One region of the Desulfitobacterium sp. LBE genome, then DNA from elsewhere that is predicted to be linked to it. Evidence: predicted binding sites of a transcription regulator. Region 1 holds the regulator's gene; the other holds the start of a gene.
What was found. The regulator LexA, encoded in region 1, represses DNA repair genes until DNA is damaged. The targets are predictions, from matches to a motif close to CNAACANNTGTTNG.
Positions count from the first base shown of each region.

Region 2: a site for LexA is predicted at 1,574-1,587, ahead of recA (recombinase RecA). Genes of this name have one in related genera too.

Region 1 is NZ_VLKD01000001.1:658,690-661,840, forward strand. It holds gene DESLBE_RS03110 (D-alanine--D-alanine ligase) at 1-89, shown strand, start outside; gene DESLBE_RS03115 (CPBP family intramembrane glutamic endopeptidase) at 182-982, opposite strand; gene lexA (transcriptional repressor LexA) at 1,168-1,782, opposite strand; gene DESLBE_RS03125 (LysM peptidoglycan-binding domain-containing protein) at 1,952-2,314, shown strand; gene DESLBE_RS03130 (M23 family metallopeptidase) at 2,374-3,151, shown strand, end outside.
Region 2 is NZ_VLKD01000001.1:253,143-256,293, forward strand. It holds gene DESLBE_RS01165 (hypothetical protein) at 44-571, shown strand; gene DESLBE_RS01170 (hypothetical protein) at 649-1,467, shown strand; gene recA (recombinase RecA) at 1,635-2,675, shown strand; gene DESLBE_RS01180 (RecX family transcriptional regulator) at 2,677-3,151, shown strand, end outside.

The DNA of each region.
Region 1 (3,151 bases):
GCATCCCTTACACCGAATTGATCACCCGCTTGATCGAGCTGGGCTTCCAACGCTTCAGAGACAGCCGTTCCCGGAAAATATCCCGTTAGTATATCGGTATACAGCCCTGAAAGCCGTTTAGTCAGCGGAGTTCAGGGCTTTTTTTGTTTAGACTTTTATACTTTATCAATGAAGAAAATGCTTATACTATTCGCCTGCTCTTTTGGTCGTATATCACAACAGTTACCATTGAAACAAGAACAATCACAGCATTTGCGGCAATTGTTCCCGCCCAAGTCATCGTCATGGTGCCAAAGAGGGGAGATGCCGCATTGAACATGGTGTGGAATAATACGCACATAAACACACGGCCTTTTCCGGATATTTTGTAGATTGCCCCGTTGAAAAACCGAAAGGCCATGAGTTGAACTGCAAACATCCAAAAGTTAATGAGGCCCTCACCGTGATTCGTCCCCGGAATGAAGAAGAGAGGGATATGCCATAAAATCCAAATGATGCCAACCAAAAGAGAAGATAGAACAAAGCCATATTTTTTGTCAAGCTCAGGCTGCAATACGTACATCCAGCCAGCTTCCTCCAAGCCGCCGATAATAAGATTACCAGGCAGGGAAAGGAAGAACATATAAAATGGCAGCACCATTGCCGTGCCGCCTGAAACTGCAAGATGTGTCAAAAAATAGAGTGCAAGCCCGGCAACAACGAACAAATAGAGAGAGATGTTATTTTTGGCGTAAAAAACAGTTTTCAACCATTCCTTAAAATCTGCTATTTTGTTATTTTTCTTGAGAACGATATATGAAGCAATAGCGGGCGACAAAATATAGATTGCAAAAGGAATATTCATCCCAAATTGCTGTAACGAGTGAACCCAATTGTGAACCGAATATCCGAATTGCCCAAGTGCAATCAAAGCGCCTGATACAAGATAGGCTATGCAAAATGTCAGCGTCGTAAATTGTATGATGATTTTTTTGTCTATCATGATTTCTTAACCTCACAGTTCCCTTGCTGCCATTGCAAAGTTCGCTCCGCACAAATATAAATTTAATAAATCCATTCTACCATAAAAATCCTGCCTGTCATTGTACTTTCATAATAAAAAAGCAGACATCCACCCACATCAGTGTGGAATGGAGGTCTGCTTTTGCTGTCCCTGTAGTTTATAAATCAGTGTAAAATACGAAATACCCCAATAACTTTGCCCAAGATAGTGACATCCTGAGAGTAGATAGGCTCCATATAAGGGTTTTCAGGTTGCAGGCGAATCAGTGTTTTTTCCTTGTAGAACCGTTTTACCGTAGCTTCTTCATCAATCATGGCCACGACGATCTCGCCATTACGGGCTACTTTTTGCTGGCGTACTAAAATAAGATCCCCATCCATAATTCCCGCATCAATCATACTTTCGCCTTTGACTCTCAGCATGAACACTGTATCTGAGTTAACCACATCAACAGGAAGCGGGAACGTATCTTCGATATTCTCCTGGGCTAAAATAGGCTGCCCGGCGGTTACTTTGCCAATGATGGGGACAAAAACAGTCTTTTTCTCATTAGCATCACTGGAACTGTCTAATATCTCAATGGCTCGAGGTTTGGTGGGATCGCGACGTATGTACCCCTTTTCCTCAATGGTCTGCAAATGCCCGTGAACAGTGGAACTGGACATCAAGCCAACGGCGTCGCCTATTTCGCGGACAGAGGGGGGATAACCCTTTTCTCGAATAACCCGTTTAATATACTCCAAGATATCGGTCTGTCTCTGTGATAAATCTGGATACACCCAATTTCCCCCTTTCATATGTTCTAAACCTATTTTAGCATTAAATATTCTTCTGTGCAAACAAATGTTCGAAAAAGTATTGACGAATCTTCCTGGTCTCCTTTATACTGTTTTCAGGAACTTATGTTCGCATTTATTTGGTTTAACGGGAACATAGAGGGGGATTAATATGAGTGCTTGTTCTTCTTCCGTCCGGAACTACAGAGGCCATTATAGAAGCTATCGGAATTATCGAATGAAACAACTGCAAAGGCAGCTGTGTTCTTATATGCTGCTTTTCCTCATGGTCTTTGGCAGTATGGGCTGGTTCTTCTGGGACTGGAGCCAGGCAAACAGCAGGGTAGAGGACCTTGCTTTCCAGCCGCAAATCGTTCAATCCGGGGACACTCTTTGGTCCTTGGCTGAGAACTCCGACCTGCAAATCGATACCCGTACGCTTGTTCTTAAAATTATGGAATACAATCAGCTCACAGATACTACCATACAAACCGGTCAAGTGATTTATACTCCAATCTTAAAGAATCAGCCTTAGTTATACTTCTAATCCGACCTTTCCCCCCATATTATGCATTGTAGAGAGGGGAGAGATGAATGAGGATGCGCAAAGGCCTTAAACCGAGACAAAAGCACTGGACTTTGTTCCTGAAGCTGCTTGTGGTCATTCTGATCAGCGCAGTTGCCTGGAAGGGCATCCATAAGCCGCCCAAGATCTCTGCTGATATCTATCCTTATCTCACGAATTTGTCTGCTGAACTTGTGCTGCAATGTCAGAAAGAAGGGGAGGGGATTTCCTCTGCAGCTTGGGCGGATTTATTAGCTATACGAAGCACCGTTGAAATAGATGAAGAGCATTACCTCATCCAACAGCTCCAACAGGGCATAGGGCTTCAAGACATTGTTTGGAAAAACACGGAAATCCAAATCAGTGAAGATGTTGTTCAACAAATCCTTGAGAGGCGGCAGATTCTTTTAACTTATCCCTTTTATGAGCCGGGCCGTTTTGCTTTTCCGGTGATGGGTCAGGTCTGGTACATGGATACCTTTGGGGCAGACCGGGAGGGTGGAGCACGCAGACATGAGGGAACGGACATTTTTGGCGCAGAAGGCATTCCCATTATCAGTGTTGGCAACGGCAAAGTTGAGAAGCTGGGTTGGAATCGCCTTGGCGGAGAACGGGTAGGGGTTAGGGGAGAAGATGGCAACTATTATTACTATGCTCATCTAAAGGCTATAAACCCTCAACTCCGGGAAGGCCAAGAGGTTAGGAAAGGGGATTTTTTGGGGACATTGGGACATACGGGGGATGCTCTGACAACTCCGGATCATCTGCACTTTGGTATTGAACTTCCTAATGGCGAGTGGGTGAATC
Region 2 (3,151 bases), 410 kb from region 1:
CATTTAATCAGGTTATAAAGATATGAAAGAAGGTTGAAGAACAATGGCAGAGATCATCAAAGTTTATAAAGAACATCTGCCCTCATTGCGTTTCATTGGCAAATGCTATACTAATGCTGATAGAGTTAGTGGATTTGGTCACAAATGGGCGGAATGGTTTCAAAACGGCTGGTTTGAAGAGCTTGGAAATCTGGGCGGGGCCCCGGATATTGAAAATGGTTATCTGGGCTTGATGCGCTGCGACAGCAGCAATTTTGAAAACACTTTCGAATACTGGATTGGCTTGTTTTTTTCCTCAGATACATCTGTCCCCAGCGGCTATGATTACATAGATTTGGACGATGGTCCCATCGGTGTATGCTGGATTAAAGGCAAAGAGGACGAGGGCGGCATCTATGGCATGCATGATCAATGCGCTGCTAGATTCCGGGAAAGTGGTATGGGTAATTTTAAAAACGATAATGAAAACAGGGTTTATTTTTTCGAAAGATATAACTGTCCGCGATTTACCGAGAAGGATGAACAAGGCAATGTTATTTTGGACTACTGTGTCTGCTTGGCAGAGCAATAGATAGACCGCAGAGCTGCCCGATTGTGAAACCATTGCCTGTAATCTTTACTTTGATGGCTGCAAGGGAGAGATTGTTTGTGAGAATAAAGTGGCTTCCTATAATTATACTGTTGTGCTTGTTTCCGCTGATGGGCTGTTCCAGCGAACCCCGGCAGGAACCTGAAAGATGGACCTTGGTAGAAGAGAAAGTCATGACGTTCTCAGACGGAGAGAGCGTCAACTTATGGAGAAGAGTCCCCTTTGGGCATGCCGCTTACAAACTTTCGGATGAAACGACACTATTGCTCGTTCAGGACCCAGCCGGCCCGGCTAATGTTTATGTAGGTGGAGTGAAGAGTTTGGATGATTTGAGCGAACCTGCCCAGAGAGCTGTTGCTGCATTTTATGAGGAGCAGGGCTTGCTCTACAACGTCCCATCTGAACTGGAAAAGGCCTATGCAGATTATCTGGCCTGCCAAGACAAGGGAACGTTATTCCATGAGCATTACATCAGTCAGGATATTGTTCCCACCGCTTCTAACGAGAGTATAATGTGTTTTCTCACATCGGTTATCCTTCCTGTTAATGGACAAATAGCTCAGAAAGTTCGTTTAGGTGCGGTGTTCAACCGGGAAACAGGAGAGGTGTTGAATAACTGGGAATTGTTCTCTTTGCCGGAGGAGGAAGCTCGCCTGCGGCTTTTAGACGCATTTAATATTGGGGATTCCGCTTTGCAGAAGGAAATGCAGGCGGCACTGAAGCCGGAGTACATTATTTTGTTCCCCGACAATTTGGATGTTACATTTCCAAGAGGAACTCTGCCAAGCCAAGCATACAGCTATAGTATTGGGTTAGGCTACGATGAACTCCAAGGAGTGATCCAGAGTTGGGCAATTCCTAATTCGGATGGAATATGAGCTGATGAGTATCATTCTTCCGGAATCTATTTTGACCAACCCCCTTTGTTATTTTCTTCTAAAATAAAGGATTGACAGGCTTCACGTGCAAAAGTATAATGGAAATCGAACAAATGTTTGTTTTTTGTGATGAAAAATTTAAAAGTATTCGCTGAGGAGGAAACGAGATGGCCGGTAACGATAAATTAAAAGCCCTGGATATGGCTTTAAGTCAGATTGAAAAGCAATTTGGAAAAGGGTCGATTATGAGATTAGGGGAGGCTTCTGCCAAAATGGCGGTGGAAGTGATTCCGACGGGCTGTCTGGCCATTGATATAGCTCTTGGGGTGGGTGGAGTGCCCCGGGGGCGTGTTATAGAAATCTATGGACCTGAGTCTTCCGGTAAGACCACCGTTGCTTTGCATATTGCGGCAGAAGCCCAGAAGCTGGGCGGCGTTGCTGCTTTTATCGATGCGGAGCATGCTCTCGACCCGGTTTATGCCAAGGCTTTAGGGGTCAATATCGATAATCTTCTGGTATCCCAGCCGGATACAGGGGAGCAGGCCCTGGAGATTTGCGAAGCCTTAGTGCGCAGCGGAGCTATCGACGTCATTATCATTGACTCTGTGGCAGCTCTTGTTCCCCGGGCAGAGATTGAAGGAGAAATGGGAGATTCCCATGTGGGTTTACATGCCCGCTTAATGTCTCAAGCCTTGAGAAAATTGACCGGTGCCATCAGTAAGAGCAATACCTGCGTTATCTTTATCAACCAAATTCGGGAAAAAGTAGGAATTATGTTTGGTAATCCAGAGACCACAACCGGCGGACGGGCTTTGAAGTTCTATGCCTCCGTCCGTTTGGAAGTACGCCGTGCGGATACCCTGAAGCAAGGTCAGGATATGATTGGCAACCGTACCAAAGTCAAGGTTGTTAAGAATAAGGTGGCTCCGCCCTTTAAACAAGCCGAATTTGACATTATGTACGGAGAAGGTATTTCCCGTGAAGGCAGCATGGTGGATGTGGGTGCGGAGTTGGATATCATTAATAAGTCCGGGGCTTGGTACTCTTATAAAGGTGAGCGCTTAGGTCAGGGAAGAGAGAATGTCAAGGAGTTTCTGAAGAAGAATCCTGAGATTGCCGCCGAAATCGAACAAGGGATCCGGGCCAGCATTGCTAACGTAAGCGCTCCGGTTGCAGATGATGTCCAAGAGGAGCCGGAAGACATCTAAGATGAAGGGTGCGTTGGATGTCGCCTTAACCTATTTATCGAGAAGAATGCTGACACGCTGCGAACTCAGCCAACGGCTGGCGAGGAAGGGCTTTCCAAGTCATGAGATCGAAGCTGCCATAGAGCGGCTTTTAGAATGGGGCTATCTCAGCGATCAGGAATATGCCCGTGCTTATTGTCTCAGCAAGCAAACGAATTACTCCCAGAAGAGGATTAACTATGATTTGAAGGGCCGGGGGATCGAAGAGGGTATCATAGAGCAGGCTTTGCGGGAAACCTATTTACCGGGCCAGGAAGCGGAGCTTTGCCGAAAACATGCGCAAAAGCTTTGGGTTGAGGAATCCCGGCGCTGGGAGAATACTTACCGGCATAAAAAGAGTTATGAGAAAATCCCCCGGGAACTTATGCTAAGACAGAAAGTCGGGCAAAAGCTTATGCAAAAAGGCTACCCTCAGGAAATGGTTTTTGAGATCCTTG